Linked DNA regions of Spirosoma aureum. The protein of the gene in region 1 interacts with the protein of each later gene in a pairwise test. Links are inferred from orthologs where the notes say so. Each region holds a gene or a part of one and is shown on either strand. Other genes may lie near its edges.

Region 1 (6,853 bases):
AAGAGAAGGAAATGACGAACAACCCCGATTGTCCGATTTATCAGAACACGATAAACTGGCAATGGATAGCTGAGTTGTTAACGAACCGGCATGATAGGTACAGCCCATAGCTGGCAAAGAGTCTGTTTGACCAGAAGCCATACAAGCAATAAAGCAAAGTCAGAAAAAGCAGGCATTCGTTGTCGATTTAGATACGTACATGAACATGACTCATCCGCCTAGACAGATTAGCCTACTTATTCATACCTGTAACCGGCCGTCAGGCGGTCAGTTCGGGTGGGGGAGAGTAAATCGGCTCAGAGCGAGTCGAGAAAACTAAAGGCGTATCAGGAATCCGGATTGATTCACGCCAGGATAAAAACAGAAAATGAAGGACCGTACGTGGGCTGGGTGAGTATTCTTTAAGTAAAAGCTTTAAGAGTTGGCTGGCTTTCCCACCGGTAGCGGGCACCGAGGTCAGATGATGATTTACAAACGTCAGCAGATCATCCTGCCAGAACGAACGGCTGGTCGATTCCAAACCAGCAATGTGCAGGGTGTCTCCCTGCACTTCCAGACTCACGACATTGTAATAATGACCACGGTAATTAAAACCATCTTCGGTCGTACGGACAATTACGGTACCGTCGGTTTTGTTAACCAGAGGAATCTGAAATTCGACGATGCTATCCACCGATCGATAAACCTGCAAACGAGTCGATAGGTCATGTTCTTCCTGCCACCATGCGCTCAGGCCCGCAATAACGTGCGCCAGCGTATGACAGAGTAGCAGGAAGAACAACCCAAACGAAACTAATTTTTTCACGTTCAGCGATGCGAAGCAGATTGTAATGCTAAAGTACTATCGAATCCTGAACAAAATCAATGCCTTCCGATAACTCAATGCATAAATTCAGCCAATTCACTTACCAAGCCCATACACATCGTTATAAAAGTGTAATTGCCCCGCTGCATCGACATCCGCAATGTTGTAGGTGATGAAAACCGGAAACCGTTTAGGAATGGCCAGCGTCTGCGGCTTTTGATCGATCAGGCAGCGGTTCATGAAACCGGCATCGAATGTTTGTTTGCCGAGCACGAAGTTGGCTAGCTCGACGGGCTTTTGCACACGTACGCAGCCATGACTCCGCCAGCGATCGGCAGTGAGGGTGAACATGTCGCGGCCATTGGTATCGTGGAGGTAAATGGCCAGCGGATTTTCCAGATCGAATTTAATCAGCCCCAACGAATTCTCGCAACCCGATGCCTGCCGGATCCGGTACGGAAAATTTGTCTCAGACAGGCTTTCCCAGTCAATTTCTTCGGGATCTACTTCACGGTTACGACTGTCGAGTACCTGTAAATTCTGATTGTTCAGGAAGGCCAGGTTTTTCCTGATTTTGGGAAGCATTTCGTTGATCGCAATACTTTTCGGAACATTCCAGTAGGGATAGGCAACGATGTCTTTAATGTACGTTGTCATACAGGGCGTTCGCTTATCTTTTTTGCCCGTAATGACTTTCATGGGTAAAAACCGTTTCCCACTTCGATCAAACACGTTCAGTTCGCCTGCCGGAATATTAACTACCACAAATTTTTCGGGGTCGAACCGATTAATATAGCGGTAAAAATTGAGCGTTTGCCGGATCAACCGAAGCGAATCGGCAACGCCAGGACTTGCTTTTGTCCGATTTCGTAATCGGTTATAATGCTTCACTAACTGATTATACGGAGAAAAGGAAGCTACATCGGTAATGGCTGCGGGCGAGAAGGTCGTACTGATCTTCTCGGACCACGATGAATCAACGGCTTCCGGAAGGCCACTAAATTCTATCCGGGATGGCTTCTTGCCATACCGTGTTTCCATGACTAACTGGGCGATTTTTTCAGTAATATCATCTTTAGAAGTGGTGGTACTGATCGTGAAGCGGCTCGTATCGATGCCCACTGAGTCGGCATATTGGCAAACCTGGTGCAAAGTTTGCTTTGCCTGCTTAAGCTGACGCAAAGCCTGCTCCCGGTTTTGTTTCTCTTCCTGTTTTGTCTTCTGCCAGTTAATCACCTGGCGACCGACAAAGAATACGATCACTAATCCGGCCAGAATGGCCACCCCAATCCATATTTTACGTTTATCCATTTTTCGTTGAGTGTATATTCACAATAAACACCGAAATGCCCGCTTAGGTTGTGTGTATTCGGTCTAAAGCAAAAAACGCTTTTATCGGATGGACCTGATAAAAGCGTTTTTTGAGCGAATTTTGTTGATCCCTCAACCACTAACTATAGGCTGGCTTATCAATGTCAGGCTTAGGATTTGGATTCCGGTTTGGATGCCGAATTCGCAGATTAGATCCCGGTTCGTCACCATCCATATAGTCATCTTCCAACTGATCGGCAGGCAGCTCTTCTGCGTCTATCTGACTGCCGGGTCCACTGGTTCCCTCTGCCGACTGGTTAGCCAGTCCTGCGGGCGAAATAGCTTGTTTTGCACGAATCAGATCTTCTTTTTCTTCACTTTCCATTACGTCCTCCTTTCGTGGTTTGGGGCTCCTATCAACAGCCGTTTTTCAATTAGATAACCGACGATTCTCGATATTGTTCGGTTGGTATAGATAGACAAAATCCGCCAATTCGGTAATCGAACTGGCGGATTTTGTGTGCTACTAAAGATTTTTTGTCTATTTGCCTCCTTCTGCGGGCATCAGCACTGTATCAATTGAATGAACGATTCCGTTTGTGGTTTCAACATCGGCCGCGTTAACGGTCGCGGTGTTACCTGCCCCATCGGTAATGGTAACTGTATCGCCCTGTTTACCAACGGTTAGTGTGCCACCCGTTACTGTTTTGAGCTTCTGACCATCCTGCAACTGATCGGAGGTTAACTTGCCTTTTACAACGTGATACGCTAATAGTTTGACTAGTTTTCCTTTAGCCGCTGGTTGCAGAAGTCCATCTACAGTGCCTTCCGGCAATTTATTGAAAGCCTCATTGGTTGGGGCAAACACCGTGAATGGGCCTTTACTACTAGCCTGTTCGGTCAGGCCCGATACGCGCAATGCCCGAAATAAAATGGTATGGTCGGCCGATTTTGCGGCACTGATCGCCAGATCTTTACCGGTCGAAACCCCCGATTTTAAGTTTGCTCCGGGCATCCCCATCGTACTGGTTGCCGCAGCAGTAGGCTGAGCCGCCGTATTCTGATCCTGAGCTGTAATTGTTGTATTAACCCCAATAAGTAGGGCGAATCCCATCGCCCAGCCGAAACACGATTTCGTTGTCATAGTCGAGTATAAATGGTGAATACAAATCGACTTATTCGATTGAATAAGCCCCGATGCCACACACATCGGTTTCAGGTGAACGACCTTTTCGAAAAAATGTTTCGTAAACGGTATTTAATGGGATAAAAATTGAGGGAAAGCACAGCCCGGCTTTCTGATAAAGAGTTAAAAAGTTGGATGCTGTTGTTCTGATAAGTAAAACAGTTGCCTGTCTAAGTCAAAATCTTTACTGATGAGAAGTACCACTCTGCAGCGCCTATGTCCGTGTAAGGAGAATGGGTATATGTGGATAGACAAATGCATTGATTGACAATTCTTTCCCGATTGTTAATTTATTTTCGATGGGAAAGGCCAACTTTGTGTTTCGATTGTTTCTTACCAAAAACCAATCGAACGCTAATTATTATGCAGATCTCGAAACATAAAGTAGCCGCCATCCACTATACCCTCCGTGATGATGCAGGCAACATCCTGGATTCGAGCCAGGAACGTGACCCGCTCTATTACCTTCATGGCAAGGGTAACCTGATTCCAGGAATGGAAGAAGGGCTGGAAGGAAAAGCCAAAGGCGACAAAGCAAAAATAGATGTAGCTCCTGAAAAGGGCTATGGCAAACGAAATCCCCAACTTATTCAGGAGGTTCCAATCAAAGCGTTTGGTGGCCAGAAAATAGAAGTTGGGATGCAGTTTGAGACCAATCAGGGCGAATTGATCACCGTAACACAGGTAGGACCTGAAACGGTGACCGTTGATGGCAACCACCCATTGGCCGACCAGAATCTGCATTTCGACGTTGAAGTCGTAGAGGTACGCGACGCTACCCCTGACGAACTGGCGCATGGACACGTTCATGGTCCCGGTGGGCATCATTAATCGGTAGAAAGCTGATTGTCTGTGGTTTGTGGTTCGCCTTATTCGTAGGAGTAGGCGACCCACAAACCACTTTTTTTGTAGGAATGTACCTGCTGGTAATCCAGAGAATTCACCCTACTCAAAGCGCTTCATACCGTATTCTGATTATTCGTTTCCCATCTTCGGTAGGCCGATCTATCGAAATCGTTTCAACAGAAATACTTTTATTTTTGAGTACTTCTTTAACGTATTTGACATCGGTTGTTGGCTGATCATTCAGGTAATACGTTACCGTTCCGTCGGGATAATCAAATAAATTCAGGGGAAACCGAGCCGAACTGGTATTGATAATCCGGCTATATATTGTTGACGGACTCGGCGGAGATACCTGATCGATAATCTCCGAATCTTTAGGCTTGATCTGTTGGTAGGTAGGAAAAGAATTTTCCTGTTTTTTTGCCTGCGCATACGAGGTATATCTGCTTGCAAGCGTAAGCATGGCCAGACAAAGTGCAGTCCAATGATAGCCCAACATTGTATAGAGAGTTGTCGTAAGTATACAAAAAGACGCTACCCTTACTGAAAGTTGCCGTTCTATAAAGTCCGTAACAGTCAGCAAGGGTAGATAGTCCGTGCATTTTAGTAACGCACAACTTCGTTATCTAGTACATCTTTAGGGCGTATTCTGTGACATGAAAGCCGGATAGACTGGCCGGACTACGGTTTTGTGGCTGTACTATCTGCTTTACGCTTGGCATCTTCTTTGGCTTGCTTCTTGAAAAAACCACGCAACAGGAAATTATTCTGAGCGGCTTTCAAATCTTCATTGAGCAAAGCGCTACCTCTGTTTAAATTCCGGAGCGTAATCCGAAGGTTATTCGCTGTTTCCTGATCGGTTAGTAACACACCTAGCGGACTGTTGTTGTTATTGAGTTTTTCGGATGCCCGGTTAAAGTTCTCCGTGGATTTTCGCAGGCTGCCAACGGCGACATCGGCCGACGTTGCCGCGCTTTCCAGCCGCCCCGCCGAGCGGCTTAATTGGCGGAAAACCGTTGTGTCAGTCACCAGCTCATTGGCTAACGTTCCTTTTGCATTTAATTTAGCCGCAAATTGCGATACCGCGCCTGTGACCTTTACGGTGTTATCAGACGCCTTTTCCAGGTTTAGCATGGCCCGCTTAAAGTTGTTGGCAACGATCGAATCAGTCAGCACAGCGCCAACTGTGCCTTTGCCCTTTCTAAGGTTCCCGACCAGTTCTTTGAAGTCGTTGGTTACGCGCAGCAGATTGTTATTATTTTCCTGTAGGGTCGCCATAATCTGGTCTGAGCTTAGGGCCGCCTGGGTTTGCAGCCGGTCGCCGTCTTCAACCTCAGGATGATTATTGGTTCCGCCCACAATGACAACAATTTTATTGCCAATCAGCCCATCTGAGCTAATGCTTGCACTGGCGTCTTTCCGGATGAACTGCTTCGAACTCTGTTCGACGTCCATGTCTACTTCTACCTGCGCATTGCTATAGATACTGACTCGCTTAACCGTTCCGACTTTTACGCCTGAAAACCAGACGTTATTGCCTGCTTTGAGGCCTGATACATCTTTGAAAACGGCAATGAGACGGATGCTTTTCGTGAAGCGTTTTTGTTGCCCGCCCAGCACAAACACCCCTGCAACAAAGATGATAATGCCCAGCAGAACAAATATGCCAACAACAACAGAGCGTTTGTTCGATTCTGTACTCATAGTGAATTAGTGAATTGAGTAATTTAGGTAACTCGGTAATGGAGGTAATTGTGTAAAATCGTGTCAGTTCAGCAGCTGAGCCGATATTCGTTTACCGGATTACCTTACATTGGCTAATCGACAAATTTGTAATTGTAAAACTGCTGTATTCGCTCATCGGGGTCGGCAAAAACCTCCTCGAACGGGCCAACTCGCTCGAAGCGCCCATCCAGAAGCATGGCCACACGATCGCCGGTGGTTTTCGCACAGGTCAAATCGTGAGTAATGATAATGGAAGTCGCTTTAAAGCGTTCTTTAACTTCATTAATCAGGTTGTTGATCTCGATACTTGTGATCGGATCGAGCCCGGCCGTTGGTTCGTCGTAGAGCATGATTTCAGGCTTCAGCATTAAGGTTCGGGCAATACCAATTCGTTTGCGCTGACCACCCGAAAGCTCCGAGGGCATCTGGTTGATCGTCTGCGACAAACCAACATCGTCCAGAGCTTCTTCAACGGCGCGGTCAATTTCTCCCTGCGTCAGATCCCGCACATTGCGTATGAGCGGGAATTCCAGATTTTCCCGAATACTCATACTATCATACAATGCACTGCTCTGAAACGAGAAGCCAACTTTCTGACGGAACATATCGAGTTCTTGGTCGCGAAGTTTTTCAACATCCTGTCCCAGCACAACAACACTTCCGGCGTCGGGCTTCAATAAACCAACAATAATTTTAATCAACACTGACTTTCCTGTACCAGAACGACCCAACACGACTACATTTTCGCCCCGGCTAACATCCAGATCGATACCGCGCAGTACGTGTAAGTCGCCAAACGACTTTTTCAGGCCGTGAATACTGATAACTGGATCGGTTGGTTGTGTCATTTATAGTACAGGAATTTGGGTAAAAGAGTCATTAACTAAAATCTTGTTCATTCGTCGGCGTTCATCGCTAGTTGCCTCGAATAGCGGTTATGATCTGAAGCGACAGCAATTCTTCGATGAAGACCAGAAACA
Region 2 (6,840 bases), 3.7 Mb from region 1 along the record:
CGACAAGATGAAAAAGCAGCGGGGCTTTTTACCGGAGGATGAAGGGAATAAAAATGATAATTTCCGGGTGAAACGCTATGTAGCCAAATACACGATTAACCCCGCCATTACGCACGGTATTTCAGACTATGTTGGGTCTATTGAAGCCGGGAAACTAGCCGATCTTGTTTTATGGAATCCGGCAATGTTTGGCGCCAAACCTGAAATGATAATCAAAGGTGGCATGATCATCGCCAGCAAAATGGGCGACCCCAACGCATCGATTCCAACCCCTCAACCCGTTATCTACCGCCATATGTTCGGAGCTTATGGCAAAGCTCTTTACAAGACCTGTGCTACGTTCGTGTCGCAGGTTTCGCTGGAAATAGGAATCGTACAACAATACGGGTTGCAGAAGATGATCTTACCGGTGAAGAATTGCCGGGCTATCTCAAAGAAAGACCTGATCCACAACGATGCAACGCCCCAGATCGACGTAAATCCCGAAACCTATGAAGTGAAAGTTGATGGCGAACCCATTACGTGTGAACCCGTTGCCGTCTTGCCCTTGGCACAGCGGTATTTTTTGTTTTAGGTAACTTAGAACATTCGCGGGGAGCCTGGAGCCGTGCCACCGCAGCCGCGGACGGTGGTTTGTTTGCGCATTATCAGTAACCGTGGCACGGCTCCAGGCTCCCCGCGAATGTTCTATAACTTATTTTTTGTCGTCCCGGCGCAGGATGAATCTTTGGGTAAGACGAATACTTTCGGCTGCATCAGGATGCCTTCTGCCGTCGGGATGACAAAACCAAAAAAATGCTTATTCAACAGAAACTCGGTCATCTTGATGCTATTGACCCTGGCGACCGAATCATCGACTGGCTGCCGCTGGAATGGTTTGAAACCAGCAAGCGGATTATGCGAAAGCGAACACAATTGGGGCAGGAAATTGCGTTGAAGTTTCTGGCCGAAAATCCGCAACTGACACAGGGTGACGTGTTATACGAGGATGCTCAAACCCTGATTGTGGTTGAGGTGCTGCCGTGCGATGTACTGGTTATCAGGCCAAAGTCCATGTACGAAATGGCATCGGTCTGTTACGAAATCGGCAATAAGCATTTACCCCTGTTTTTCGATGATGATACGCTGTTGGCCCCCTATGATGCCCCACTGTTTCGATTATTGACCGCATCGGGCTATGTTGTAGAGCAGCAACAACGAAAATTAATGCAACCCCTGAGAACGACTGTTTCGCCCCACGGGCATGACAGCAGTAGTGAAAGCTTATTTTCAAAAATCCTTAAACTCACTACACCCTCAGCATGAATAGTGGTCTGATCCGTCTCCTGCAATTAAGCGATCCTACCTTACCGATCGGAGGTTATGCGCACTCGGCAGGCCTCGAAACCTACGTACAGGCCGGTGTTGTGTATAATGTCCTAACAGCAAAAATGTTTGTCGAAGAAATGCTGGCCCGGAATCTGTTCTACACCGATGCAGCCTTGGCTTCGCTGGCCTATGATGCTGCCGCCCGGAATGGCTGGAATGAACTAGTAACGCTGGATGACGAATGCACAGCCGTAAAATTGCCAAAAGAAATGCGGCAGTCCAGCCAGAAACTGGGCATTCGGCTGATGAAACTATTTCAACCGCTTTGTGACAGTGCACTGGCAAATCAGTATCGAGAATCCATACATAATCAGGAAGTTATGGGGCATTATTGCCTTGCGTTTGGTCTATATGCACAGGCATTACAAATTCCGAAAGCAGATGCCATGACCGGGTTTTATTACAATGCGGCCGTTGGTATGGTTACCAATTGCGTTAAACTGGTTCCGCTAGGCCAGCAGGACGGTCAGGAAATTCTGTTTTCGCTGCATCCGCTTATTCAGGAATTGGTTATGAATACATTACAACCCAACCGGGAGTTAATCGGTCTTTGCTGCCCCGGTTTCGACATTCGAAGCATGCAGCACGAACAACTGTATTCGCGGCTGTATATGTCTTAAATAAGTGGAAAGAGGTAAAGTCAGAGCTTTCGCTCAGCGCCAGGCGGACATCCCCGATACCACGACTAACTATAAAGTAAACTAGCAATGATCGTTAAGATGGCCGAGGGAAACCTCAAAACAAAATTTGGGGAGTACCACGAGATTCTCTTTTATGATGGACAAAAAGAGTCGATTGCTCTGATTATGGGCGATGTAGATGGCGAAGAAGACGTACTGTGCAGGGTTCATTCGTCATGCCTGTTCGGACACGCCTTTAATAGTATCGAATGTGATTGTAGAGAGCAAATGGAGATTTCTCAACAACTCATTCAGCAAGCCGGGAAAGGAATTATTATCTGGCTAGAGCAGGAAGGGAAAGGAAACGGTCATTTTGCCCTCTTAAAAAGCGTCGAATACAAACGAAAAGGATTGTCCCAGGCTGATGCGTATGAAGCAGTAGGCTTTAAACGGGACGCCAGGGACTACACGAAAGCAGCCGAAATTTTAAGTGAGCTCGGCGTTAAATCAATACGTATGTTGACCGACAATCCGAAAAAAGTAGAGATGCTCACCCAACATGGCGTTAGTGTCGTTGGCATTCAGCCTACTACCTTGTAATCAGTAGACGTAATATTCTGTAGTAAACCTACGCAATGAAGTCAAGAACCTACATAAAAATTGGTGTGGCAGGGCCCGTTGGGTCAGGAAAAACGGCCCTGATCGAGCGTTTGTCACGCCAGATGACCAGCCAATATAGCATTGGTGTGATTACCAATGATATTTATACCAAAGAAGACGCGGAGTTTTTAACACAAAACAGCCTGTTGCCCGCCGACCGAATCATTGGCGTCGAAACGGGCGGTTGCCCGCATACGGCCATCCGCGAAGATGCGAGCATGAATCTCGAAGCCGTTGAGGAAATAGCCCAGCGGTTTCCGGATGTCGAACTTATTTTCATCGAAAGTGGGGGTGATAACCTTTCGGCTACCTTCAGCCCCGATTTGGCCGACGTGACCATCTTCGTCATCGATGTGGCCGAAGGCGACAAAATTCCCAGAAAAGGTGGGCCCGGCATTACGCGTTCCGATCTGCTCATCATCAACAAAATTGACCTCGCCCCCTACGTGAACGCCGATCTGGGTGTGATGGAACGCGATGCACGCAGGATGCGCAATGGCAATCCGTTTGTATTCACTAACTTAATGAGCTTACAAGGCCTGGATAGTGTCATTGACTGGATACGTCGGTATGCCTTACTGGAAACCGTTGACGAGCCAAAACTGTGGCGATGAAGGCTGAGTTACACATCCAGACCGCCCGGCGCGAAACGCGGACTTATCTGAAACAAGCTTTTTTTACACCACCGTTCAAGGTGGCGAATATTACGGAGGATAAACGGGCGGATCCCTTAAAGCTGATGCTCATGAGTTCGTCGCCGGGAGTTTTAGATGGCGATGATTATCAACTCCAGATTGACTTGGCCGAAGGTTGTTCACTGGAGTTACAGACGCAATCGTACCAACGATTGTTCACCATGAAGCAGGGAGCGTCGCAGCGTATGCACGTTCAGATGGAAAAAGGATCGTCGTTTTGTTTCCTGCCACACCCGTCGGTGCCGCATGAGCAATCCAGTTTCTCGGCAACCAACCAGATTTATATGACCGATGGTTGTTGTCTGATCTGGGGCGAAGTAATTACCTGTGGCCGAAAACTGAACGGTGAGGTTTTTCAGTTTTCGAAATATCATACGGTAACGCAGGTATTTATCAACAATAAAATGGTGATTAAGGAAAATGTTCTGATCACCCCGGCAACAATGAACCTGACCGCAATCGGGCAACTTGAAGGCTTCACTCATCAGGCCAGCCTGATTTATCTGAATGAGAAAGAGCCTGTTGCTGAACTCCGCAAAACGATAATAGCCTATTTAGCTCAACAGACGGGTATTTTGTACGGCGTTTCGGCAGCTCCGGTCAACGGGCTGGTGGTCAGGCTACTTGGGCAACATGGTGAACAGCTTCATACATGCCTGAAAACGATTGCCGGGCAACTGCCTCAACCTACGCTTCGTCAATCCAAGTCCGTAGCCTATGAGCCATGAAACCCAGTTGCTGATCCTAACCTCCATCACGGTGGCTTTTTTGCACACGGCTACCGGCCCCGACCATTACCTGCCGTTTCTTGCATTAGCCAAAGCGCGAAGCTGGTCACTCCCGCGAACCATCGGCTGGACCATCGTTTGCGGCTGCGGACACGTGTGGAGTTCAGTGCTGTTGGGTTTGGGCGGAGCTGCCCTCGGCTGGTCGGTTGCTAAAATCAGCTGGTTTGAATCGGTCCGGGGTGGAATAGCCGGTTGGGCGTTATTCGGTTTTGGGTTGATTTACAGCATCTGGGGCCTTATTCGAGCGTACCAGAACCGGCCTCACAAACATTTTGACCTACAGGACAACGGTGAACTGTATGTTTTCGAGCATAAGCACGATCAGGCAGTATCTCCACAAAATCGTTACAAAGTCACGCCCTGGGTTATGTTCCTGATTTTTGTACTGGGTCCCTGCGAACCGATGATTCCGCTGCTTTATTTTCCGGCAGCCCGACAGTCCTGGAACGGTATGCTACTCTTAATCAGTACCTACACTATCTTTACCCTGGCTACTATGATCGGTTTGGTTCTGCTTGGATATTATGGCATTTCCCTCCTGAAAACAGAGCAGTTGGAGCGTTATATGCACGCGCTGGCCGGGCTAACCATTACTACCTGTGGCGCAGGCATGGTGTTTCTGGAATGGTAATACGTTCGCAACGACGAATAGCTCCAAATGCTAGTCTTCACTGTCCTGCTCCCTCGTCACTGTCCCGGTAATGTAGCCATACGGTTCGTCGGTGGCGATAAAAATCTCATTTTTGTTGTCCAGACCAAATTGCTCCAGATTGAACGGTATATGGTGCTTGTTGGGCATGATCAGACTAATCTCGCTCACAGCCTCATTCTCTTCCAGAACGGCCGAACCCATTGCCAGTAAGGTTTGCTGGACCGACAGACTTTTATGATGGGCAAACGTTTTCAGGAGTGTTTCTCTAATTTTAGCAAATGCCACGGTAAAATCAAGCTCCTGTGTTGTATAGGTCCAGGTAGCCTCGCATTGGGTCGCCAATATGCGATCGGCCGTTTCTTTTAGCGTTGTGAATTGGTCTTTGATATAGCCTTCGAAGCCCGAATCTGTCGTTTTCAGAATCAGTAGGTCTTTGATACCAGACGTAATGGCAATATGATTCCCGGTCTGTATGATGGTTGTTGTATGGTTCTCAGAACCACCTCCGATGTAGGCATGGTGATGTGGCTCGCCGTCGAAAGTCATTCGGCGATAGGGATGCTCGACGATATCGACTGTCGCCTGGGTTACCTGTGGGTTATTGGTGATAAAATAATTCGCTAAATACAACCCGAAATTTTCAATAGAATCCACGAAATGCGCTTGAGCTAACGCATAGACGGTGTTCTTCTGCGTGTCGGTGGGCAGTATTTTCGAGTTATCGCCTAGTGTGTGCGCAGTTTCAAAATCCCCCTGCAAAGACACATTGACGGAGATCTGCCTGAATTCATGATAGGTAGGATGCCGAATTATTTTTGACAGATTCACAGCGTTCTTACCGTACGCATTTTTTTTCAGTTTAAGCTTCATGGTTGTTTCGGCTGTTTTAGGTAGTATTAACCCCTATTATAGAAATTAATTTTCTATTTTTAGTCTACATCCTCAACTCTTCAAGGCTACCAGTTGAGTCTAATCAGCAATAAGCTATCGCCACGCTAAAGATTGACTCCAGACAATCGTTCGTATTATGGTTGATTTCGCAATCAAAGGGAATAATATTCTTACGCCTGCAGGACTCCAGAAGGCGGTAGTTGTACTAAAAAACGGATTAATTTCTGATGTTTTAAAGGATCTACCGCCAACTATCGATGTCGAAGTCATTGATATTTACGACAAGGTGCTGATGCCCGGAGTCATTGATCCCCACGTACATATCAACGAACCTGGCCGGACCGATTGGGAGGGTTTCGATACGGCTACGCGGGCAGCTATTTCCGGCGGATTGACAACACTGGTCGACATGCCCCTCAACTCATCACCGGTTACGACATCGGCAGCGGCTTTCGACCAAAAACTGGCAGCCACCGCAGGCCAGCTTCACACAAACTGCGGTTTCTGGGGAGGTCTCGTACCGGGGAATACCGGCGAAATCGAGAAACTGATCGCCAAAGGTGTATTAGGATTTAAAGCCTTTCTGACTCATTCCGGCATCGACGATTTCCCGAACGTTAATGAAGCGGATTTGCGGAAAGCGATGCCCATTATTGCCAAGCATGGGTTACCATTGCTTGTCCATTGCGAATTATCTACCGACGAAATACTGGCGACCGGCGATGTTCGATCCTACCAGAATTACCTGTCATCACGGCCAGCCGAATGGGAAGATAAAGCCATTTCCTTACTGATCCGGCTGTGCGAAGAATACAACTGCCGAACCCATATTGTGCACCTATCCTCGGCCAGTTCCATCGAACCCATTGCCAAAGCCAAACAAAACGGGTTGCCACTAACGGTCGAAACGGCACAGCATTATCTGTTTTTCAATGCTGAAACCATTCAGGATGGCCAAACGCAGTTCAAGTGCGCACCACCCATTCGTGAAAAGGAAAACAACGACCAGTTATGGGTGGCCTTGCGCGACGGCACTATTGACTTTGTGGCTACTGACCACTCCCCTGCCCCGCCCGACTTAAAACTACTCCAACGTGGTGATTTTATGAAAGCCTGGGGCGGCATCGCATCCCTTCAGTTAGCCTTGCCCGTTCTATGGACAGCCG

What was found.
Region 2: the proteins of G8759_RS23810 (region 1) and ureG interact in binary tests that used the Escherichia coli proteins (3 or more experiments, as listed by UniProt). The link is inferred for Spirosoma aureum from one-to-one orthologs.

Annotation. Positions count from the first base shown.
Region 1 is NZ_CP050063.1:5,983,986-5,990,838, reverse strand. Bases 2,401-5,399 are described here. They hold G8759_RS23810 (FKBP-type peptidyl-prolyl cis-trans isomerase), read left to right. Parts: upstream 2,401-3,665; coding sequence 3,666-4,133; downstream 4,134-5,399. Other genes in these bases: G8759_RS23800 (MlaD family protein), read right to left, coding at 4,830-5,399; G8759_RS23805 (hypothetical protein), read right to left, coding at 4,252-4,647; G8759_RS23815 (fasciclin domain-containing protein), read right to left, coding at 2,658-3,260; G8759_RS23820 (hypothetical protein), read right to left, coding at 2,401-2,501. In the rest of the region: G8759_RS23830 (hypothetical protein), read right to left, coding at 260-805; G8759_RS23825 (L,D-transpeptidase family protein), read right to left, coding at 902-2,116; more of G8759_RS23820, read right to left, coding at 2,256-2,400; more of G8759_RS23800, read right to left, coding at 5,400-5,852; G8759_RS23795 (ABC transporter ATP-binding protein), read right to left, coding at 5,966-6,721; G8759_RS23790 (MlaE family ABC transporter permease), read right to left, coding at 6,789-6,853. UniProt on the Escherichia coli protein: Folding helper with both chaperone and peptidyl-prolyl cis-trans isomerase (PPIase) activities. Chaperone activity prevents aggregation of unfolded or partially folded proteins and promotes their correct folding.
Region 2 is NZ_CP050063.1:2,257,763-2,264,602, reverse strand. Bases 1,457-4,442 are described here. They hold ureG (urease accessory protein UreG), read left to right. Parts: upstream 1,457-2,623; coding sequence 2,624-3,262; downstream 3,263-4,442. Other genes in these bases: G8759_RS09025 (hypothetical protein), read left to right, coding at 4,061-4,442; G8759_RS09030 (urease accessory protein UreD), read left to right, coding at 3,259-4,071; ribA (GTP cyclohydrolase II RibA), read left to right, coding at 2,076-2,588; G8759_RS09045 (urease accessory protein UreF), read left to right, coding at 1,457-1,988. Also shown: ureC (urease subunit alpha), read left to right, coding at 1-574; urease accessory protein UreE, read left to right, coding at 796-1,305; more of G8759_RS09045, read left to right, coding at 1,302-1,456; more of G8759_RS09025, read left to right, coding at 4,443-4,762; pucL (factor-independent urate hydroxylase), read right to left, coding at 4,793-5,653; allantoinase AllB, read left to right, coding at 5,811-6,840. UniProt on the Escherichia coli protein: Involved in the maturation of [NiFe] hydrogenases. Required for nickel insertion into the metal center of the hydrogenase. Exhibits a low intrinsic GTPase activity, which is essential for nickel insertion.